Robertmurraya sp. FSL R5-0851: one gene and its partner. Each later gene encodes a partner of the first gene's protein in a complex. Links are inferred from orthologs where the notes say so. Each region holds a gene or a part of one and is shown in the gene's direction. Other genes may lie near its edges.

Region 1 (12,401 bases):
ATGTGGAGTACTTTAAGTACATGTATGATCTTCTAAAGGAAAAGGGTGCCACTCATATCCGTATTTATGGCGGTGGAGGTGGGGTAATTATTCCTCGTGAAATTAAGGAACTTCATCAGTATGGCATTGCACGCATCTTCTCACCTGAGGATGGGCGATTGCTTGGACTGCAGGGAATGATTGATCGTATGCTAGAGGAGTGCGATTATCCAACTATTACGTCAGAGGTGGATACGTATCTTTCAAAGTTAGATTCGGGTGACACGATTGCGACAGCCAAGCTGATCACGTTTGCCGAGCAGCAGGTGGGCGCTAATAAAGAAAGTGCCGCTGCGGTAGAAACCGTGATGCAGCAGGTCAAGGCACGGCAAAAATCGGTTCCTGTCCTCGGGATTACAGGGACAGGTGGTGCGGGAAAAAGCTCGTTAACCGATGAACTGATTCGTCGCTTTATTAATGAAGTACCGGAGCAAAAGGTCGCGGTACTCTCGGTTGACCCAACCAAGCAAAAAACGGGGGGAGCACTGCTCGGGGACCGAATCCGAATGAATGCCATTTTTTCCCCGAGAGTATATATGCGAAGCTTAGCGACCAGACAATCAAAGACCGAGCTATCGCTTGCTATTCAAGACGCGATTGCGGTGGTCAAGGCGGCTGGCTTTGATCTCATCATCGTAGAAACAAGTGGGATTGGCCAAGGGGATGCAGAGATCGCGGAGATTTGTGATGTCTCTATGTACGTTATGACGAGTGAGTTTGGAGCTCCATCACAGCTTGAAAAAATAGACATGATTGATTACGCGGATTTAATCGTGATCAATAAGTTTGAACGAAAAGGATCTGAAGATGCACTTCGACAAGTGCAAAAGCAGTATCAGCGAAGCCGCATGCTTTTTGAAAAAGAGCTGGATGAGATGCCGGTATACGGAACGATTGCAAGCCAGTTCAATGATTCGGGCACAAATGCTCTGTTTGCGGCATTGATTGAGACATTAAATGAAAAAACGGGCTCATCATTACTGACCACTTTTTCCAAAAATGCTCTTGTAGAAAAGCAGAGCGTCATTATTCCTACGGATCGCCGCTACTATTTACGTGAAATCTCAGATGCGGTTCGAGGTTACCATAAAAAATCGGAGGAACAGGCGAATCTTGCTCGAAAGCTTTTTCAAATAGAAGGGACGCTTGCTGCTATTGAAGAAATAAGTGCAGGTCAAGAAGTAATTAAGGCGTTAGAGGAACTCAAGGCTGGGGTGGAGGCAAAGCTTACTGCCGAAACCAAAAAGGTGTTATCTTCTTGGGAAGAAAAACAAAAGCTCTATAGCTCCGACCACTTTGTGACCAAAATCCGCGACAAGGAAATCGTAACGATTTTAAAAACCAAAAGCTTGTCCGGCTTATTGATTCCGAAGGTGGTACTACCGAAATACAAGGATTATGGAGAAATTATTCGCTGGGTGTACAAAGAGAATGTTCCAGGTGAATTTCCATACACTGCAGGAGTGTTTCCATTTAAGCGTGAGGGGGAAGACCCGAAGCGTCAGTTCGCAGGGGAAGGAACACCAGAACGGACAAATCGCCGCTTTCATTATCTCTCAAAGGATGACGATGCGAAGCGCTTGAGTACGGCGTTTGACTCAGTCACTTTGTATGGAGAAGATCCGGATTATCGCCCAGATATTTACGGAAAAGTTGGGGAAAGCGGTGTAAGCATCTGTACGTTAGACGATATGAAAAAGCTGTATGATGGCTTTGATTTATGCCATCCTTCCACATCTGTGTCGATGACGATTAACGGTCCGGCTCCGATTATTTTGGCGATGTTTATGAATACAGCCATTGAACAGCAAGTGGAAATAAAGGAGCAGGAACTAGGTCGACCACTTACACTTGAAGAATGGACTCATGTCAAAACCGCCACTCTTTCAACGGTGAGAGGCACGGTTCAAGCCGATATTTTAAAAGAAGATCAAGGGCAGAATACATGTATTTTCTCAACAGAGTTTGCGCTTCGAATGATGGGAGATATTCAGCAATATTTTATTGATCATAAAGTGCGTAACTATTATTCCGTTTCGATTTCTGGTTATCATATCGCTGAAGCTGGGGCCAATCCTATTTCTCAGCTGGCCTTTACACTTGCCAATGGATTGACGTATGTGGAGTACTACTTAAGCCGTGGTATGCATATTGATGATTTTGCTCCGAATTTGTCCTTCTTTTTCTCTAACGGACTTGATCCTGAATATACGGTAATTGGACGTGTGGCCCGTCGTATTTGGGCGACCGTGATGAGAGAGAAGTACGGGGCGAATGAGCGAAGTCAAAAGCTGAAGTATCATGTCCAAACTAGCGGGCGCTCCCTTCATGCACAGGAAATTGATTTTAACGATATCCGCACCACGCTTCAAGCCCTAATGGCTCTTCAGGATAACTGTAATTCGCTTCATACGAATGCATACGATGAAGCAATTACGACCCCGACAGAAGAGTCAGTGCGTCGTGCGATGGCGATTCAAATGATTATTACAAAAGAGCATGGCTTATCGAAAAATGAAAATCCTCTTCAAGGCTCATTTATTGTGGAGGAGCTTACGGACTTGGTGGAGGAAATGGTTCTTCAAGAATTCGAGCGATTGAATGACCGTGGGGGAGTACTCGGTGCGATGGAGACACAATACCAGCGCGGGAAAATCCAAGACGAATCGATGTATTATGAAATGAAAAAGCATACAGGGGAGCTACCGATCATCGGCGTCAACACGTACTTGAATCCGAATCCTCCGTCAGAAGAAGAAACAGACAATATGGAGCTGGCACGAGCAACAAAAGAAGAAAAAGAACTACAAATTCAAAATTTACGAGAATTCCAAGAGCGAAACAAAGACAAAATCGCTGCAGCGTTGCAAAAACTAAAACAAACAGCCGTCAACAACGGCAATATTTTCGAGGAACTAATGGAAACAGTAAAAGTAGCAAGCCTCGGTCAAATTACCCGTGCGTTGTATGAGGTGGGCGGGCAGTATAGACGGAATATGTAGGAAAAAGAGCAAAGTGAAAGCTAACGCTTTCTCTTTGCTCTTTACACTTTTTTTACATAACTCATACCTAAAATGTCCTAATTTTTACTATAATAGAAGAAGATTGAAAGTTCTTTTTCAAACAAAGGACCTAACCATTTTCACGGGAAGTGAGATAATTGAAACAACTTCTTCAATTTATTGCTGTTATTCTTACTGTTGTTTCTGCTATTTATCTATACTCATTGCAGCTTGGTGCCATCCCTTTCTTTCTATTGGCCTTTTTTTTCTTCTATTTAGCGGTCAGATTGTTTGTTAAGGAGAAAAAAAGGCAGAAAAGCGAGGGCAAGTACTAAAAAGTTTGGTATCGATTAGATAGAACTAGCATAAAGGTTCATATTTTGTTTATAATGAAGAATATGCAATAATTGTGTACATATTTTATTTGTCGTGTTTTACATAGCGAAAGGAAGTGCAAATATTGAGTTTGAAACAAGTTACTCAAGAAGAATTGCAAGAAATGTCCTTAATTGAGATTGCGTTTGAATTGCTTAAGGAAAAGAAACAGCCGGTCTCTTTTAAAGAATTAATGGATGAAATTACAGAACTACGTGGATTAACAGAAGATGAAGTGAGAGCGAGAATTGCTCAATTTTATACAGATTTAAATATAGATGGACGCTTTATGACAATCGGTGAAAATCGCTGGGGTCTTCGCGTTTGGTATCCAGTTGACCAAACCGAAGAAGAACATGTAACAGCCGTGAAGCCGAAGAAGAAAAAGGCGAAGAAAGTGGTCGATGAGGACGAGGATCTTGACATTGAAGAGTATGACGAGTTAGAGGAAGAAGAGCTCGATTACGATGATGTGGATGATGACTTCGATGACGAAGACGACGATGATGATCTTGTAGATGATGACATTGATGAAGATTTAGAAGACGATGATGAAGACATTCTCGAAGATGATGAGGAATTCGATCTGGATGAAGATGAAGACGATGAAGAAGATGATTTTGATGATGAGGACGACGAGAAGCTTTAAGTCGAATTTTGTAGGATCTCGACTTGACTTTTTACAGAGCTGTAGGTAGAATACTTTTTGGGCTCCTTAAAAAGGAACAATCGAAACGTAATTTCACGCTCCCCTTGCTATTTCTAGCAGGAGGGGCGTTTTTATTTTTTATAGGTGTGAAAATCGGTCTTCAAAAATCGTTTTATCCCCTTGCCAATGTAATGGATTGATATTTAAAAAATATGCACAAACTTATTTAGAGGGGGATTACAGATGACAAAGTATATTTTCGTAACAGGTGGAGTGGTTTCTTCTTTAGGAAAAGGAATCACAGCAGCGTCTTTAGGACGATTATTAAAAAATCGCGGCTTAAGCGTAACGATTCAAAAATTTGATCCATATATTAACGTGGATCCAGGGACAATGAGTCCGTACCAACACGGTGAAGTATTCGTAACAGGTGATGGTGCTGAAACGGATCTTGACTTAGGTCACTACGAGCGTTTCATCGACATTAACCTTACCAAGTACAACAACGTGACAACTGGGAAAATTTACTCAACGGTATTAAAGAAAGAGCGCCGTGGAGATTATTTAGGTGGAACGGTACAGGTTATTCCGCATATCACAAACGAAATTAAAGAGCGCGTATTCCGTGCTGGTCGTGAAACAGGTGCGGACGTGGTTATCACGGAGATTGGTGGAACAGTTGGGGATATCGAATCACTACCATTCCTAGAAGCAATCCGCCAAATTAAGAGTGATATCGGTCGTGATAACGTAATGTACATCCACTGTACACTAATTCCTTACATTAAAGCAGCTGGTGAAATGAAAACCAAGCCAACTCAGCACAGTGTAAAAGAGCTTCGTAGCTTAGGAATTCAGCCAAACATTATCGTTGTTCGTACAGAAATGCCAGTATCACAAGACATGAAGGACAAAATTGCTTTATTCTGTGATATCGATTCGAAGGCCGTTATTGAGTGCCAAGATGCAGACACATTGTATGCCGTACCAATCGCACTTCAAGAGCAAAAAATGGATCAAATCGTTTGTGATCACTTGAAGCTTCAAAGTCCAGAACCAGAAATGACTGAATGGTTAGCATTACTAGATAAAGTTCGCAATCTGTCAAAAACCACTCGTATAGCACTAGTTGGTAAATACGTGGAACTTCAAGATGCGTATATTTCTGTTGTGGAATCATTAAAGCATGCTGGATTTGCATTTGATTCAGATATTGATATTAAGTGGATTAACGCAGAAGAAGTAAATGAAGAAAATGCACGTGAACTTCTTTCTGATGTGGATGGAATTCTTGTTCCTGGTGGTTTCGGGGATCGTGGTATTGAAGGGAAAATCACGACGATTAAATATGCTCGTGAAAACAAAGTACCTTTCCTTGGAATTTGTTTGGGTATGCAGTTGGCTTCTGTTGAATTTGCGCGTAATGTGCTTGGTCACGCTGATGCGAACTCTGCGGAAATTAACCCTGAAACAAAATACCCAATCATTGACCTTCTACCAGAGCAAAAAGATATCGAAGATCTTGGTGGAACACTGCGCCTTGGTATCTTCCCATGTAAGCTGGAAGAAAACACAAAAGCATTTGCTGCTTACAATGATGAAGTGGTGTACGAGCGTCACCGTCACCGTTATGAGTTCAACAACCAGTTCCGTCAAGAAATGGAGCAAGCAGGCTTCATCTTCTCTGGTACTAGTCCAGATGGTCGCTTAGTGGAAATCATTGAGCTTGCAGACCACCCATGGTTCGTTGCTTCTCAATTCCACCCAGAGTTCATCTCAAGACCAACAAGACCTCAACCATTGTTCAGAGATTTTGTTGAAGCTTCATTGAAGTCTAAAAACTAATATGGAAAGCCTCCCGCGGATGTTAACATCATTGTGGGTATATAAAAAAGTAAAACTCGCCATAGTAAAATTGGCGAGTTTATTTATTATGAATACAAAAACAAAATTTATATAAAACCTCACTCCTTTATAAATAAGATGTTTTGTCCTTAAGCAGGTACCCAGCATGAGTAAAATAAGCGGAGAATTTCCGGTTAGATGCAAAAAGGAGCCTGGTTTTGGGGTAAATAAGGGGAGGTTTTCCGCTTACGCAAAGCAAAATCTCCTATTTTCCATTTTTTTGAGCCAATAGGCGGAATCTCTCCGTTTATTTAAGCCTTTTTTAATAAGAATTACTAATTAAGCGGAATTTCTCCGTCTATTTCTCAGCTCGGTTGCTTAACCTGATCTCCAAAAGATAAGTGCGGACCCTTACGTGGTTCGTCTTGTGCCTGTCGGGGCTGACCAAGTCGCTTCCGCTTTTCTATCAGTACTCTTCCATAATTTCATCAATCGTAAATTTTAATCCATAATAAACGTATAGGGCGGCCATGGATGCGGGGTAGCCATAGCGGTTTCCTTCCTCATCGGGAAGCAGTCCTTTTTTTAATTGAAGGTCGATATGAGCGTGAGCGATATCATTCAGTGGTTCTCCCTCACCTTCATCTAAAGTAGCAACCGATACAAACGGAATTCCCTTTTCTTCAAGAGCTTTCCCAATAGCGACTGCGCGGTCATCGTGAGTGGTTCTAGCCAAAATCAGTACACGGTCAGCAACTGTCACCTGATCCAGTTGTGCCAAACCCTCAAGAACACGAGCGCGTTGTAAAGGTTCCTTGCTATGAATGGCTTCCGCTTGAACGGCAGTCAACTCGTCTGCAGCATAAATAAATATATGACCATCTCCAATAAGTGCTTGGGCAAGAAGTCTTGCGCCATCCTCGATGGAAAGGTCTTCTTTATCTTGGATTTTTTTTAATAATCCAGTCAGTTGGGTTGTGAACATTTTTAACATAAATGGCCTCCAAATCGTAATCTTCATATATTATAAAAGAAACGGACAAGGAAGGTAAAATCACAAACTGTAAAAATTTATATGATTTTGATGTAAAATGTTAGCAGGAGAAATTAAGTAGTGTATCGAACTACATGAAGGTGGATAGTCCTAATCGTTTATTTACATACAAAAAATTAAAAATCCAGAAAAAGAGGGTGGCTTTTCATGAAAGGCAAAATATTAATAGTAGATGACCAATTTGGTATAAGAATTCTGTTAAATGAAGTGCTTCAAAAGGAAGGCTACGAAACATTTCAAGCGGCAAATGGAGTACAAGCTTTAGAGATCGTGACGAAAAACCCGCCAGACCTTGTTTTACTAGATATGAAAATTCCTGGCATGGACGGAATTGAAATTTTAAAAAGAATGAAAGTCATTGAAAAAGATATTCGTGTCATCATTATGACTGCTTACGGAGAGCTAGATATGATTCAGGAAGCGAAGGATCTTGGAGCTCTCACTCATTTTGCCAAGCCATTTGATATTGATGATATTCGTGCAGCCGTAAAGAAGTATTTACCAGTAAAAAATAGTTGATTTCCACAAATTTTGGCAAAATATACAAATGGTAGCGATTGCATTTCATCTATTTTATGACATCCTCTAAAAGTGACCAAGATTGATAGCATTTCTAATTTTTATTTGGTATGATTACAAATGAATTTAGCGGATGATCAATCAAAGTCAGGGTCTCAAATTACATAACGTTAATTGTTTAGGGAAAACTCTAATAGGGAACCTGTCTATAAAAGGTCATCATGAATAGGAGGAAGAAGAATGCCTTTAGTATCTATGACAGACATGCTCAATAAAGCAAAAGCTGAAGGGTATGCAGTAGGACAATTCAACTTGAACAACCTTGAGTTCACACAAGCAATTTTACAAGCGGCTGAAGCAGAAAAGTCTCCAGTAATCCTTGGGGTTTCTGAAGGTGCAGCTCGTTACATGGGTGGCTTCAAAACAGTTGTAAAAATGGTAGAAGGTCTTTTAGAAGATTACAAAATCACTGTGCCTGTGGCTATCCACTTAGACCACGGTTCAAGCTTTGATAAATGTAAAGAAGCAATCGATGCTGGTTTTACATCAGTAATGATCGATGCATCTCACCATCCTTTCGAAGAGAATATCGAAACTACAACAAAAGTAGTTGAGTATGCTCATTCAAAAGGTGTTTCTGTTGAAGCTGAGCTTGGAACAGTTGGCGGACAAGAGGATGATGTTGTTGCTGAAGGTGTTATCTATGCTGATGTTCAAGAGTGTAAAGAACTAGTATCTCGTACTGGTATCGATTGCTTGGCTCCAGCACTTGGTTCTGTTCACGGTCCTTACAAAGGTGAACCTAACCTAGGCTTCAAAGAAATGGAAGAAATCGGTGCAGCTACTGGTGTACCATTAGTTCTACACGGTGGAACTGGAATCCCAACAGCTGACATCCAAAAGTCAATCTCTTTTGGAACAGCAAAAATTAATGTAAATACTGAGAACCAAATTGCTTCTGCAAAAACGGTTCGTGAAGTGTTAGCAGCGAAACCAGATGAATACGATCCACGTAAATACTTAGGACCAGCTCGCGATGCGATTAAAGAAACAGTTATCGGCAAAATGCGCGAATTCGGTTCTTCAGGTAGAGCGTAATCGAATTTATTTGCTTCATAAGTTGAAACCGCCTTTTCTTGAAAAGGGCGGTTTCAATTGTATTGATGTCATTTTGAAAAAAAAGTCGAATAATGTAATAGGGAGAGTGGAACAGGTGAAATTTTTTATTGATACAGCAAATATGGAAGAAATTAGAGAAGCGTATTCTTTAGGAGTTGTTGCAGGGGTTACAACAAATCCATCATTAGTTGCAAAAGAAAAAAATGTTTCATTTGAAGATCGTCTTCGTGAGATTACAGCATTAGTTCCAGGTTCGGTTAGTGCAGAAGTGATCGCGCTTGATGCAGAAGGTATGATTCGTGAAGGTCGCGAACTAGCTGCCATTGCTCCAAATATTACAATTAAAGTACCAATGACACCAGAAGGTTTAAAAGCGGTATCTACTTTTTCTAAGGAAGGCATCAAGACAAACGTAACATTAATTTTTAGTGCAAACCAAGCATTGCTAGCAGCAAGAGCTGGGGCTACATATGTATCTCCTTTTGTTGGTCGATTAGATGATATCGGTTTCAACGGTCTTGATTTAATCTCAACCATTGCAGATATTTTCGCGGTTCATGGGTTAGAAACAGAGATTATTGCTGCTTCGATCCGTCATCCGCAACACGTGACAGATGCAGCTCTACGCGGGGCGCATATTGCTACGATACCATACAAAGTGATTATGCAATTATTCAATCATCCATTAACAGACAAAGGGATTGAAGCCTTTTTAGCTGATTGGAAAACTAGAGAGAATTAATAAGTGGGACATATTTCCTATTTATAACTTTTTTATAATTCCATACATGAAGTTTGAAATTTCGTGTAAACTATAAATTAAGGGTGGTATATGTCGTTTTTTGTATTTTTTTAGTGGAAGAATATACCTCGTATAGATTTATTGTAAAAGCATATATGGAAAAATAAAAAAGATGAGCCAAATCAGTACAAGATATAATACGTATTCTGTGTGAATTGATATGGCTTAGAAGGGAGTCAACGATGGATAAGCTGATGATTGCCGGTGGAGACCCTTTAAAGGGAACCGTTCGTATAAGTGGTGCCAAAAACAGTGCAGTCGCACTCATTCCAGCGACCATTTTAGCCGATTCACCAGTAACGATTGAAGGATTACCTGATATTTCCGATGTTCAGATTTTACAAGGGTTGCTCGAGGAGATCGGTGGGAAGGTCACTTTTACAAACAATGAAATGTGGGTGGATCCTTCTGAAATGATCTCTATGCCTTTGCCGAACGGAAAGGTCAAGAAGCTTCGTGCAAGCTATTATTTAATGGGTGCGATGCTAGGTCGTTTTAAAAAGGCTGTAATTGGCTTGCCTGGTGGCTGTCATTTAGGGCCAAGACCGATCGATCAACATATCAAAGGCTTTGAAGCACTAGGAGCGACCGTGACCAATGAACAGGGCGCGATCTATCTACGTGCGGACGAGCTTCGTGGAGCAAGAATTTACTTGGACGTGGTGAGCGTTGGTGCAACCATTAATATCATGCTTGCGGCTGTTCGTGCGAAAGGGCGTACGATCATTGAAAATGCGGCAAAAGAGCCGGAAATCATTGACGTGGCCACATTGCTCACAAATATGGGGGCAAAGATTAAAGGTGCCGGAACAGATGTTATTCGTATTGACGGAGTGGACGAGCTTCATGGCTGCCAGCATACGATTATTCCTGACCGAATTGAGGCAGGTACGTATTTAATTCTTGGTGCAGCGGTAGGAGACGGGCTGTTAATTGATAATATTATTCCTCAACACTTAGAGTCGTTAATTGCGAAGCTTCGTGAAATGGGTGTACCGATCGAAACAAGCGATGACCAAGTCTTTGTAGGAAAAGCCGAATCCTTTAAAGCAGTTGATATTAAAACCTTGGTTTATCCTGGCTTCCCAACCGACTTGCAGCAGCCATTAACCTCGTTGTTAACTAGCGCTGTTGGGACAAGCATGGTGACGGATACGATTTATGGAGCTCGCTTTAAGCATATCGATGAATTAAGAAGAATGAATGCCAACATCAAAGTCGAAGGTCGCTCAGCGATTATTCACGGACCTGTCAAACTTCAGGGAGCCAAAGTGAAGGCTAGTGATTTACGAGCGGGCGCAGCTTTAGTGATCGCCGGGTTGATGGCAGAAGGAGTTACAGAAGTAACAGGCCTTGAGCATATTGACCGTGGATACAGCCATCTTGTTGAAAAATTAAATGGACTTGGTGCAACCATTTGGCGTGAAGCGATGACAAAAGAAGAGCTAGAACAGCTGAAAAACGCATAACCTTTTAACAATAGATAAAGAAAAAATAGAAAGAAGGCAGACCTGCTTTCGTCTGCCTTTTTTAAAATTATCCTCCTTACTAATAACTTCCCTATAAAATAATGTTGATTAATAATTAATAAAAAGGGTAAAATAGAAATTGTTTTTTAAAAAGGCTTACATAGAAAAGCCTTGTCTTTATAGAATATGACTTTCTCTATCTCTTCTTATACTTCTAGAAAGCCTCAAACATTCAATCCTTTCCATCCATTTTATCGAACAAAATCATAAAGCTTGTGGTGGAACAACTTATTTTGTAAAAAGAGTGGTGTACTAATGGAGTTAACAATTTCAAGCCTGGAAAATATGAAGCTAAAAGAGCTTTATGAGCTAGCAAAGACCTTTAAAGTGTCTTATTATAGCAAGCTAACAAAAAAAGAACTTATTTTTGCCATTTTAAAAGCACGTGCGGAATCAGAAGGCTTTTTCTTTATGGAAGGTGTTCTTGAAATCATTCAGTCTGAGGGCTTCGGTTTCCTACGACCTATTAACTATTCCCCAAGTTCAGAGGATATTTATATTTCAGCCTCACAAATTAGACGTTTTGACCTGAGAAATGGTGATAAAGTATCTGGTAAGGTTCGTCCTCCAAAGGAAAACGAGCGTTATTTTGGACTATTGCAGGTTGGTGCCGTTAATGGCGATGACCCGGAATCAGCAAAGGAACGTGTTCACTTCCCTGCGTTAACACCTTTATATCCTGATCGTCAAATGAAGCTTGAGACATCACCAAAGCATGTGAGCACGAGAATTATGGACCTGATTTCTCCTGTTGGTTTTGGTCAGCGTGGATTGATCGTTGCTCCTCCAAAAGCAGGGAAAACGATGCTATTAAAGCAAATTGCTAATAGCATTACGACCAATCATCCAGAAGCAGAGCTGATTGTTCTGTTAATCGATGAGCGTCCGGAAGAGGTAACAGACATCGAGCGTTCAGTTGCTGGAGATGTGGTGAGCTCCACGTTTGACGAAGTGCCTGAAAATCATATTAAAGTGGCCGAGCTTGTGCTAGAGCGTGCGATGCGTCTTGTGGAGCATAAGCGCGATGTTATTATTCTTATGGATAGTATTACTCGTCTGGCTCGTGCGTACAATCTTGTCATTCCTCCAAGTGGACGTACGTTATCAGGGGGGATTGACCCTGCTGCTTTCCACCGTCCGAAGCGATTCTTCGGTGCGGCGCGTAACATTGAGGAAGGTGGAAGCTTAACCATCCTTGCAACAGCGCTTGTGGACACAGGATCTCGTATGGATGATGTGATCTATGAAGAATTTAAAGGAACCGGTAATATGGAGCTTCACCTGGATCGTGGTCTAGCTGAACGCCGTATTTTCCCTGCGATTGACATCCGTCGTTCAGGAACGCGTAAGGAAGAGCTACTTATTCCGAAGGATCATTTGGATAAGTTATGGGCGATCCGTAAATCAATGTCGGATACACCTGACTTTGTGGATAAATTTTTACGTAAGCTGAAGCAAACGAAGTCGA
Region 2 (12,371 bases), 1.2 Mb from region 1 along the record:
ACAAACTATCTACATTGAAAAGCTAAGCGCTGAAGCAGGCGAAACTGTTACATTTGACAAGGTTTTATTCGTTGGTGGAGAAAGCGTAAAGGTAGGAAACCCAGTTGTTGAGGGTGCTACTGTTACAGCTAAAGTCGAAAAGCAAGGTCGCGCTAAGAAGATCATTGTTTTCAAGTACAAGGCGAAGAAGAACCAACGCAAAAAGCAAGGTCATCGTCAACCATACACAAAAGTTGTCATTGAAAAAATCAACGCGTAAGGCGGTCTAAGATGATTCAAACGACGATTTATCGTACTGAATCTGGACACATAAAGTCGTTTACATTGAGCGGTCATGCTCTCTTTGCTAACCGAGGGGACGATATCGTCTGTGCCGGTGTCTCTGCCGTTTCATTCGGTGCTATTAACTCAGTTATTGCGTTAACAGGTGTTGAACCCGAAATTGAGCAAGGAGATGGTGGATTTCTCCGCTGTGTGTTTCCTACCAATCTCTCTAAGGACATACAGGAGAAGGTTCAGCTACTGCTAGAAGGCATGGTCGTTTCACTACAAACGATTGAGAGAGATTACGGGAAATATGTAAAAATTACCTTCAAAAAGTAGGAGGTGGACAATAATGTTAAGATTAGATCTTCAGTTTTTCGCTTCTAAAAAGGGAGTAGGTTCTACAAAGAACGGTCGTGATTCACATGCAAAGCGCCTTGGTGCTAAGCGTGCAGATGGTCAATTCGTATCTGGTGGTTCAATCCTTTACCGTCAACGTGGCACTAAGATTTACCCAGGTGTTAACGTTGGTAAGGGTGGAGATGATACTCTATTCGCGAAAGTGGACGGAGTTGTTAAATTCGAACGCCTAGGACGTGACCGTAAGCAAGTGAGCGTATACCCTGTAGCTCAAGAAGCTTAATTCTTTTAGAAAAAACTCTAACCATTAGGTTAGAGTTTTTTTAATCATAAAGCTATTACCAAGGTTTTCTTTTTTGCTATACTAAAAACAAGCAGTTTTCTGACTGATAACGAAATTGGTACAGGAGTGCATGAGATGAATAGAGATTGGACGACGGTTGAGTTGCTGAGTCACTCTCGTCACGATTGGTTAAATAAAGTACAGCTCATAAAAGGTAACTTATCTTTACATAAATACGACAGGGTAAACGAAATCATTCAGGAAATTGTTATTGAGGCACAAAATGAGGCTCGTCTCTCTCAATTACATACACCACAGCTTGCTGCCCTCCTTCTTACCTGCAACTGGAACAACTTCTCTTTTCAGGTAGATTATGAAGTGCTCGAGGCATCTACCGACAACCAAAACATAATTAATGATAGTTTGGCACTGAACTGGATAACCTCTTTTTTTGAGTGTTTACAGCAGACAGTTCAGGAGTTTGCTGAGAATCATCTCTCAATTACAATTGAAAGGCAGCAAAAGGCAGCCTGTTTCTTTTTGGATTTTAGTGGAATAATAAAAAATAGGACAGGTCTTGTAGAATTTTTCGAAAGAAAAGAAACATTAATAGAAGTAATCGTTCATGAATGTTCGGAACAGGAATTTTCGTTACAGGTATTCTTACCATATGAGGAATAATTGGATTATTCGATTCTCGTCATGTGATGACAACTTCTATCAGGCTCATTACTTTAGAGCAACAACATAGGACAGACGGGAGGATATAAGATGTTTGTAGATCAGGTAAAGATTTACGTAAAAGGTGGAGACGGTGGAAACGGAATGGTAGCATTCCGCCGTGAGAAGTATGTACCAAAGGGTGGACCTGCTGGAGGTGACGGTGGGAAAGGTGCAGATGTAGTATTTGTGGTAGAAGAAGGCTTACGAACGTTAATGGATTTTAGATACCAAAGACATTTTAAAGCTCCCCGCGGTGAGCATGGGATGTCCAAAAATCAACATGGAAAAAACTCAAAAGATATGATTGTTAAAGTTCCACCAGGGACTGTCGTAACAGACGCAGAAACAAATGAAATTATTGCAGATTTAGTTGAACATGGACAACGTGCAATTATTGCTAGAGGTGGTCGAGGCGGCCGAGGAAATTCCCGATTCGCTACACCAGCTAATCCAGCACCTGAGTTATCCGAGCATGGTGAGCCAGGACAGGAAAGGGATGTAATTCTTGAACTCAAGCTTCTTGCTGATGTTGGATTGGTTGGCTTCCCTAGTGTTGGAAAGTCTACGTTATTGTCTGTCGTTTCTTCTGCCAAACCGAAAATTGCTGAGTATCATTTTACAACAATTGTTCCAAATCTTGGAATGGTCGAGACAGAGGATGGAAGAAGCTTTGTAATGGCTGATTTGCCAGGACTAATTGAAGGCGCTCACTCCGGTGTAGGACTTGGTCATCAGTTTTTGCGACATATTGAAAGAACAAGGGTCATCGTTCATGTAATTGATATGGCTGCAACAGAAGGAAGAGATCCTTATGAGGATTACGTAACGATCAATAAGGAGCTACAGGAATATAATTTACGGTTAACTGAAAGACCACAAATCATCGTTGCCAATAAAATGGATATGCCAGATGCTGAGGAGAACTTAAAATCCTTTAAAGAAAAATTAACAGATGAATATCCGATCTTCCCTGTATCAGCGATTACGCGACAGGGACTTAGAGATTTACTTTTTGCGGTTGCTGATAAAATTGAACAAACTCCTGAATTTCCACTTCATGAGGAAGAGCTTGAGAGTACAGGAATACACCGCGTGCTTTACAAACATGAAGCGGAGCAGACAGAGTTTGTTATTACGAGAGATCCAGATGGAAGCTTTGTGGTTTCAGGACATGCAGTGGAAAGATTGTTTAAGATGACGGACTTCTCTAGAGACGAGTCGATTAAACGTTTTGCTCGCCAGCTTCGTGGCATGGGAGTCGATGAAGCGTTAAGAGAAAGAGGAGCAAAAAATGGTGATACAGTAAGACTTATGGATTATGAATTCGAATTTTTAGATTAGTATATCGCAGCGCTTTACCTGGGGGTGGGGAAAATGAGAGAAGAAGATATATTAGACAAGAAGTTTTACTTAGTACGTGAAGATGTGCTGCCGGAAGCGATGAAAAAAACACTCGATGCAAAGGAAATGATTGAACGAGGGAAAGTTGAGTCTGTGTGGGATGCTGTTCAAAAAGTTGACTTGAGCCGCAGTGCCTTTTACAAATATAGAGATACAGTCTTTCCTTTCCATACGGTTGTAAAAGAACGGTTAATTACCTTGTTTTTTCATCTTGAAGATCGTTCGGGTACTCTTTCACAGCTGCTTGGTGTGGTAGCATCATCGGGTTGTAATGTATTGACTATCCACCAGACAATCCCACTTCAAGGTAGAGCCAACGTAACGCTATCTTTAAATACGACGGATATGGCTATTGAAATTGAAGAACTGCTTGCACGATTACGCAGGATGGAATTTGTAGAGAAGGTTGAAGTACTAGGGTCAGGAGCATAATTGCTTCCGCCCTGTTTTTCATTTGTATACATATTTTGTTTAAAGTGATAAAGTGATTAAAAGAGAGATATGGATTGTGGTAACAAAGGAGAGAGAATATTGAAAGTAGCATTTTTAGGACCAAGAGCCACGTTTACTGATTTAGTGACAAGAGAAATGTTTCCTCATGAGGAGCGAATTCCTTATGCCACAATTCCGGATTGCTTAGATGCAGTAATGGAAGAAGAGGTTGACGTTACGGTTGTTCCGCTTGAAAATACACTAGAAGGATCAGTAAATATTACATTGGATTATTTAATTCATGAAATAAATTTACCGATAATTGCTGAGGTGACAACTCCTGTAAAGCAGCATTTACTTGTACATCCATCTGTGAAAGAGAGATGGCAGGAGGTCACTAAAGTATTAAGCCATCCTCATGCGATTGCTCAATGTCATAAGTTCCTTCATGGATCATTAAAAGGTGTACCTTGCGAGAATGCAACGAGCACAGCTGCTGCAGCGAAGTATATTATCGAACATCCGGATGAAACCGTAGCGGCTATTGCTAATCAGCTAGCTGCTAAAGAATATGGACTAGCGATTGCAAAAGATAATATACACGACTATGACTTTAATCATACAAGATTTATCGTACTATCAAAGAAAAACATCCCACTTCAACCAAGCACCATTGAAGTCAAAGGTTATAAAACGACTGTAATGGTTACATTGCCTACGGACCGATCAGGTGCCCTACATCAAGTGTTATCTGCTTTTGCATGGAGAAAATTAAATTTATCAAAAATTGAGTCACGTCCAATGAAGACGGGACTGGGAAATTACTTTTTTATCATTGATATTGAGGAAAAGATGGACGAGGTTCTCATTCCAGGTGCGATTGCCGAACTAGAAGCGCTCGGTTGTAGTGTATCGGTGCTTGGTAGCTATCCGTATTTTCATGAAATAAGATAAGAAATGCAGAACCGTAACCCCTAGTTGCTAACGGGCAACTAGGGGTTTTTATTTTCGATCAATAAGAAAACCTGCTTTGTCCAGTGCTTCTTCGACTTGATCAAGGATATGCTCAGATGGTGCGGAGATGGTGTGAATATGAATGCCTCCTGTTAACTCTGAGAGGTAGGAAGATTTGGTTGATTGCATCTTCTCTAAAAATTGCTTTACTTCTCTACGATTTGACACCATGATCGATGCTGTCAAATCTCCGTATATATGATGTTCAATTCTTACGTCTCTGACAGTAACTCCATGATCAACAAGCAAATTTAATTCTTCTTCTGTCTGCTCAGGGGGGTGTGAACAGGCAATGGTTCGATAAATCGGTGCATCATTCGCTTGATTGGAGAGATATAAATAGCCCTGGCTTGTTGCCATAATTGGCTCTCCTTTGGCCTTTAAAAGCGTTATGTCTCCAACAATTACTTGTCTGCTAACATTCGTTCTTGTTGAGAGTTCTCCTCCTGTTATCGGTGCAGCACTTGATTTTAGCCATTCAAGAATGAGCTCACGACGGTTTTCTCCTAATATCTTTTTCTCATTCATTTTAAACGTCTCCCTTATTGTTAACACTACAATTATTTTACCATACTTGTTATTTGATTATCACGCTGTGGCGCTTCCTGGATGATTGAAATCATTGTTCGTGCCAACCCTTTGACATCTGCTTCCGTTGTATGAACCCCAAATGATATACGAATGAACTCTTTTGCCGACTTATCATTAATACCTAGAGCTAGCATGGTTTTAGAAGGGGAAGTTCGTCCCACTTGGCAGGCACTTCCAGTAGAGATTGCGTATCCTTTGCGGTTAGCCTCTAGCATCACCCATTGGCCTTCAAGTCCTTTTATTCGGAGACCTAGTATGGATGCTAACTGAGCATTTGCATGGCCATGAACAATGATCTCATCTCTTACGTCCATTAGTTGGGTGAGAAATTGTTCGCGTAAAGATTTTATGTGTTCATCATTGTGATTCATGTTTCTTACTTGTTTATTAGCAGCTGTAACCATGCTAACAATTGCAGGAATATTCACTGTTCCTGGTCTCATTCCACGCTCATGTGATGTGTTTGGATAAAATGAATCAAATGGAATGGATGGTGAAATATATAAAGCACCGATTCCTTTGGGTCCATATATTTTATGACCTGAGATCGCAAGGCTATCTACGAATGGAGAAATCGCTTCTACATCCAACTTCCCGAAGGATTGTACACAGTCACTGTGTAGAAGAATTCCATTTTCCTTACAAAGCGTTCCAATTTCATTTAGTGGCTGTATCGTCCCAATTTCAGAATTTACATGTTGTATACAAGCAAGTACGGTATCATCACGAATAGCGGACTGAAACTGCTGTACATCAATCATTCCATTTTCCATTAAGGGCAATTCAGTAACCTCATAGCCTTTTAACATTTTTAAGGATGAATGGATAGAGGAGTGTTCAGCAATATTCGTGATAATATGCTTTCCCTTTTTTGATGATTGAGATAAAAGAGATTGAACCGCAAGAAAATTCCCTTCAGAACCTCCGCTGGTAAAATAAACTCCTTCACTCTTTACACCTAGTAATCTTGCAATCTCCTCCCTGCAGCCTTCAAGTAAGGTGGATGCACGACTCCCTATATCATGTAGGCTTTGAGAATTTCCATAATACTCAGTTGATGCTTTAACAAATGCTGAGGCAGCTTCAGGGTCCAGTGGACAAGTAGCAGCATAATCAAAATATTTCATTGTTCTCCTCCAAACGATTAGATTTCCTTCACAAAACACTTGTCATAATTGTAATTGTATGTAAATATAAGTGTCAAGACACCTGTAAAATACGGATGGTGATAAAATGATACATTCCGATGTGTTAATTATTGGAAGTGGAGTGGCAGCTTTGCAATTAGCAAGGAAGCTTAGCTGTGATATAAATGTGATTATTCTCACAAAGTTGAAAGCGACAGATGGAAATTCAAATCTCGCACAGGGTGGCATAGCGGCGGCAATAGATATCGAAGACCGTCCAGATAAACATTATCTTGATACGTTAGAGGCAGGAAGGTACACGAATGATCGTGAGCTAGTGAAAGAAATGACAGAAATGGCTCCGTCCCTAATTAAAGAAATGGTTTGTGATGGATGTACGTTTGACCGAGCGAAAGATGGAAGCTTACTACTTGGATTGGAAGGAGCACATAGTCATAACCGAATCGTTCATAGCGGTGGGGATGCAACAGGGAAAAAGGTAATGAAATTTTTATTAAAGGAAACCATGCATGCACGAATAATAGAAGAAATGGTTGTTTACGAGTTATTGGTTAAAGACGGAAGATGTATCGGGGTAAAAGGTAAAGATAAGCATGGTGAGACCAATATTTTCCTTGCAAATCATGTGGTCCTAGCAACAGGAGGTCTAGGTCAACTATATAGTTTCACTTCTAACGCGGAGACGGTAGTAGGAGACGGAATTGCACTTGCATACCGTGCGGGTGCAGAGGTAGCAGATTTAGAATTTATTCAATTCCACCCCACTCTTTTGTTTGTCGATGGGAAGTGTCAAGGATTAGTTTCAGAAGCAGTTCGAGGTGAAGGGGCATTCCTAACTTTACAGGATGGAACTAGAATAATGAAAAATGTTCATCCAATGGGAGACCTAGCACCCAGACATATTGTGTCACAAACCATATTTGATTATTTGCAAGCAGGTGAGCAAGTATTTTTAGATGTTCGTCATATAAAAGAGTTTACTAAGAAGTTCCCAACCATAACCAAAATGTGCGAGGAGAATCGAGTTAATCTTTCAAAAGGTCTTATTCCGATTGTGCCTGGCTGCCATTTTGTCATGGGGGGAGTGAAAACAGATCATTATGGTCGTACAAGTGTTAAAAACCTATATGCAATTGGTGAGGTAGCTTACACAGGAATTCACGGTGCCAACCGATTAGCTAGTAATTCCTTATTAGAAGGTCTTTTTTTCGGAAAGAGACTGGCCGAGATTTTGAATCAGACAGTCAAGCAGGCTTCATATTCCATTATCGAAACAAGTTCAAGGGAGATGGGAACAGTGTCACTCCCAGATAAGGCAGTCCTGCAGGAAAAAATGATGAAGCATGCAGGAATTGTAAGAAACAAGAAACATCTACAAGAGCATTTAGAATGGCTAGAGAGTTTCCAAATAAAAGAACTTATTAGTTGTTCCATCGATGAAAAATCAAAGGAAGATATCCAAGTGATATTTATGTTAATTACCGCTTGGTTAGTTACGAAATCAGCTCTTCTTCGAGAAGAGAGTCGTGGTGGGCATTTTCGAGGGGATTTTCCATCTGAAGATAAGGGATGGCTAGAGAAAAAAATCATTTTAAAACATGAACAGGAGCAGGGAGATTTCTATGAACAAATTAAAGCTGCGTTTGCAACTTGAACAATTTTTCCTGGAGGATATTGGGGAGCGAGATGTAACAAGTGAACTAATTTTTGGCGAAGAAGAACGAGGGGAACTTGTATTTATTGCAAAAGAGAATGGCATTTTCTGTGGAGAAGAGATCATTCGGACAGGGTTCACACTTCTAGATACTGATGTGGTTATTGATCTTGAAGTTAGGGATGGAGAACGGTTTGAACAAGGCCAGAAGTTAGTATCCATTTTAGGACATGTAACCACGTTACTGAAGGGGGAAAGAGTGGTACTTAACCTTGTTCAGCGAATGAGTGGAATCGCTACTCGAACAAGAGAGGCTGTAAATATATTAGATTCTACTTCTACTAAAATTGTAGATACACGTAAAACGACACCAGGACTTCGGATGCTTGAAAAATATGCGGTTCGATGTGGTGGAGGCTTTAATCACCGATTTGGTTTATACGATGGAGTAATGATTAAAGACAATCATATCTCTTTTGCAGGTTCCATTTCTAAAGCTGTGCAAAAAGTAAAGTCCCATTTAGGGCATATGGTAAAAATCGAAGTGGAAATTGAATCGAAGCAGCAGTTGTTAGAAGCGATTGAGGCTGAGGCAGATGTGATTATGTTTGATAATCGTACACCTGATGAAATCAAAGAGTGGATCACTTTGGTTCCAAAAGGAATCGTAACAGAGGCTTCTGGTGGTATTACGTTAGAGAACCTGGACACGTACAAGCATACAGGAGTGGATGTTATTTCATTAGGATTTTTAACACATACGATTCAGTCAATTGATATTAGTGCGAAAGTTCATGTGAAGTAAGTAAGAGAGGATGAATGAGATGAATCTATTTGAAGTGATTGAAAAAAATAAGCTTTTGCCTGACCAATACAAAGAACTAACCAAGGAAGAAATGGAAACCAGAGTTCAAGCCATTAAAGAAAGATTAGGAAACAAACTATATATTCCTGGGCATCATTATCAAAAAGATGAAGTTATACAATTTGCTGATGATACAGGAGATTCATTAAAACTTGCGCAGCTTTCTGCAGAGAATCACGAAGCAGCATATATTGTGTTTTGCGGCGTCCATTTTATGGCTGAAACGGCGGATATATTAACAAAGGATACACAAAAAGTGATACTGCCAGATATGCGAGCAGGTTGCTCAATGGCAGATATGGCCGATATATACCAAACGGAAAGAGCGTGGTCAGAGCTACAAAATGTATTTGGTGATACCATTCTTCCTTTAACCTATGTGAATTCCACTGCAGCCATAAAATCTTTTGTTGGGAGACGTGGTGGTGCAACAGTCACGTCGTCCAATGCTGAACATATGGTCACATGGGCATTTACTCAAAAGGAGCGGATATTATTTCTTCCTGACCAGCATTTAGGGAGAAATACCGCTTTCAATCTAGGGGTGCCGTTAGAAAAAATGGCGGTTTGGGATCCGATCTCTAATACTTTACAATATGAGGGGAAATTAGAAGACGTAAAGGTAATTTTATGGAAGGGACATTGCTCTGTTCATGAGAACTTTACCATTCATAACATTGCGGATATCCGGACCAGTAACCCTGATATGAAAATTATTGTTCACCCAGAGTGTAAGCGTGAGGTAGTGGAGCTATCTGATTTAGCAGGTTCGACAAATTACATTATACAGCAAATTGAGGCATCACCTGCTGGTTCTGCTTGGGCCATTGGAACGGAAATGAATTTAGTGAATCGAATTATTCAGGATCACCCAGATAAACAAATTGTATCTTTAAACCCGCATATGTGTCCGTGTCTAACCATGAACCGTATTGATCTGCCTCATTTATTATGGGCGTTGGAAAGTATAGAACAAGGGGAACTTCATAATGTTATAAAGGTCGAGGCTGAAATTGCAGAGTATGCAAAGCTTGCTCTTACAAGAATGCTTGACCAATCCTAAAAGGCTGCAGCCCTCCAATCATTTGGAGGTTTTTTTTGTGAGAAAAAAGGGGACAATTCATATTCTTTTTGAAAAATTCATAAGTTTTTATGTAGATTGTTAGCAATTTGCCCACTCCGACATACAATATATGGACTTACGCATAGGAGGGAAATCAGAGTGAAAATCCATATCGTACAGAAAGGGGATACTCTTTGGAAAATCGCCAAGAAGTACGGCGTGAATTTTGAAGAGCTGAAAAAAATGAATACGCAGCTCAGTAACCCTGATATGATCATGCCCGGTATGAAAATCAAAGTACCATCCGGTGGTGGAATGATAAAGAAAGAAGCCCCTATCACTGGAAAGCCGGAAGCGAAAATAAATATGGGTACAAAAAAAGAGATGCCTAAAGAACAGCCAATTGCTCTAGCACCAAAAGAAGCGCCTAAAAAAGAAATGCCGATTGAACAACCGCCAAAGATGGAGGAGAAAATCGAACCGATTGCAGAGGCTCCAAAGAAGCCGTTCAAGCCAAAAATGCCAGTGATTCCTGAAATTGATATTAACAACTATTATATGATGAATATGGCGAATTTATCTGTACAACCGCAACAACAAGCAAAGCCTGTACCAAAGCCACCGAAACCAGTTAAAGAAGAAATAAAGCCAAAACAATTATCACCTGCTGAAGTAAAAGCTCAACCAGCACCACAATTTCCAATGCAACCCAAACAGCTTCCTGCGGAAATGACCTTACCAGAGGTAAAACCTTTACCGGAAGTGAAGCCAATTAAAGGTGTAAAACCACTGCCAGAGGCCAATACTGACGTTCCAAACTTTACTCAAGGAGGGGGTTACGGACCCATGAATCCAATGTACCCACAAAATTTCTATCCATATCCACAAGCTAATCCAGGATTTGGTCAGCCAACAGGTTTTGCTCCTCAAGCACCATATCCACAGGTTCAAGGTGCAATGACAGGTGCGCCAACGATGCCAACGATGCCATATGGGATGATGCCTGGAGTTCCAGGAATGGGTATGCAACCGTTCGATGATGAATCTTCATCATTTATGCCGGAAATGCCAATGATGCCAGGTCAAGTGATGGGTGTACAAAATGGACAAATGCCAATGATGCCAGGTCAAGTGATGGGTGTACAAAAAGGACAAATGCCAATGATGCCAGGTCAAGTGATGGGTATACAAAATGGGCAAATGCCAATGATGCCAGGTCAAGTGATGGGTGCACAGGATGCACAAATGCCAATGATGCCAGGTCAAGTGATGGGTGCACAGGATGCACAAATGCCAATGATGCCAAATCAAGTGATGGGTGCACAGGATGCACAAATGCCATTAATGCCAACAGAAGTAGCTGGAGTTCAAGATATGCCAATGTATCAAGCTCCTATGCATCAAGCTCCTATGTATCCTTATCCACCATATCCTGCACCATTGTTTCCTTGTGGACCAATGATGCCTGGACCAGGATACTTCCCACCAGCCTATCCATCTATGGGTATGCCACAACAAATGCCATATAGTCCAATGCCACAAGTGCAAGGGGTAATGGACCAAATGGAATCACCTAGTATGGATAATTACCAAATGCCTTTAACACCTAATTATTCTGCTCCAGCCGTACAAGGAGTACAGGATGATTGTGGATGTGGCGGTCCTGCAATGACGCCGTACGGAATGGGAACAGGCTTTGCACCCGGAATGCCACCAGTCTATGCTCCACCCTACGGACAACCGATGGCGCAGTCACCTTATATGAATCCTTATGGGTACGGTCCATCAGCACAAGGAATGCCTAGAGGTCAAAATACGACTGATGAAAATGATGAATAATGCTAGTGGAGACGATTTAACTTTAAATCGTCTCTTCTCCTATTTACAGGAAGAGCTCGTCACTCCGATTGAATCGATACACCCAATAAGAAAGAACGTTTATTTGTTGCAAAAGGGTAATCAATTTGTTGTATTAAAGGGGTTTAGTCATTTAAGAAAACTGCAGATCCAAAAGGCTTTTACTTCTTCTTTAAGGCAAGAAGGGTTTAAGAATTCATATATATTTCAAAACCTCGAAAAAGAATCACCACTATACTTAGACGGTACGTATTACGGATGTCTTGAACACATACCACTATCCTCCAGCAGTCCTTTTTCTTATGAGTCCGAAAAAGAAAGAAAAGATGGGCTTCGTCTCCTTGAAGAATTTCACCAGACTACAGGTAAGCTTTCAAGAAGGTATCAAACAGTACTAAAAGAATACAATCTTATGTTGAAATGGAGAGAACGTGCAGCTCGTTTTATTAATAATTTATCCATTATTAAATTTTTTGTGCAGCAAGAAATACTAAATGAAGTAATGGAGTGGGCCGATTTTTCCTTAAAGGGGCTCGAGTTAGAGTATTCATTTTTAAATAATCATGATCAAGTGATTCTTCATGGCGATTTAGCCCACCATAACTTTATTCGTGGTATTGACTCAGAACTATATATAATTGATTTCGACTTAGTTTCAATCGGTAGTCCAGCCTGTGATTATTTACAATATTGCAATCGAATTCTGCCGAGTCTCG

Evidence for each region.
Region 2: the proteins of MKX65_RS23390 (region 1) and MKX65_RS17390 are in contact, whole or in part, in a solved structure (PDB 1F51), measured with the Bacillus subtilis proteins. The link is inferred for Robertmurraya sp. FSL R5-0851 from one-to-one orthologs.

The regions. Positions count from the first base shown.
Region 1 is NZ_JBBOOE010000001.1:4,586,426-4,598,826, reverse strand. The notes cover bases 5,953-8,797. They hold MKX65_RS23390 (response regulator), read left to right. Parts: upstream 5,953-7,111; coding sequence 7,112-7,483; downstream 7,484-8,797. Other genes in these bases: fsa (fructose-6-phosphate aldolase), read left to right, coding at 8,697-8,797; MKX65_RS23385 (class II fructose-bisphosphate aldolase), read left to right, coding at 7,724-8,581; MKX65_RS23395 (DUF2529 domain-containing protein), read right to left, coding at 6,377-6,904. Also shown: fused isobutyryl-CoA mutase/GTPase IcmF, read left to right, coding at 1-3,041; MKX65_RS23410 (hypothetical protein), read left to right, coding at 3,200-3,376; rpoE (DNA-directed RNA polymerase subunit delta), read left to right, coding at 3,502-4,065; MKX65_RS23400 (CTP synthase), read left to right, coding at 4,309-5,910; more of fsa, read left to right, coding at 8,798-9,344; MKX65_RS23375 (UDP-N-acetylglucosamine 1-carboxyvinyltransferase), read left to right, coding at 9,587-10,873; transcription termination factor Rho, read left to right, coding at 11,189-12,401. UniProt on the Bacillus subtilis protein: Key element in the phosphorelay regulating sporulation initiation. Phosphorylation of spo0B during sporulation initiation.
Region 2 is NZ_JBBOOE010000001.1:3,355,732-3,368,102, reverse strand. The notes cover bases 1-2,815. They hold MKX65_RS17390 (Spo0B C-terminal domain-containing protein), read left to right. Parts: upstream 1-1,042; coding sequence 1,043-1,588; downstream 1,589-2,815. Other genes in these bases: obgE (GTPase ObgE), read left to right, coding at 1,679-2,815; rpmA (50S ribosomal protein L27), read left to right, coding at 617-907; MKX65_RS17400 (ribosomal-processing cysteine protease Prp), read left to right, coding at 271-603; rplU (50S ribosomal protein L21), read left to right, coding at 1-259. Also shown: more of obgE, read left to right, coding at 2,816-2,971; MKX65_RS17380 (ACT domain-containing protein), read left to right, coding at 3,005-3,463; pheA (prephenate dehydratase), read left to right, coding at 3,563-4,417; MKX65_RS17370 (transcription repressor NadR), read right to left, coding at 4,466-5,005; MKX65_RS17365 (IscS subfamily cysteine desulfurase), read right to left, coding at 5,038-6,195; nadB (L-aspartate oxidase), read left to right, coding at 6,302-7,870; nadC (carboxylating nicotinate-nucleotide diphosphorylase), read left to right, coding at 7,839-8,675; quinolinate synthase NadA, read left to right, coding at 8,695-9,798; safA (SafA/ExsA family spore coat assembly protein), read left to right, coding at 9,958-11,637; MKX65_RS17340 (phosphotransferase), read left to right, coding at 11,621-12,371. UniProt on the Bacillus subtilis protein: Key element in the phosphorelay regulating sporulation initiation. Acts on spo0A. Mediates reversible phosphoryl transfer from spo0F to spo0A.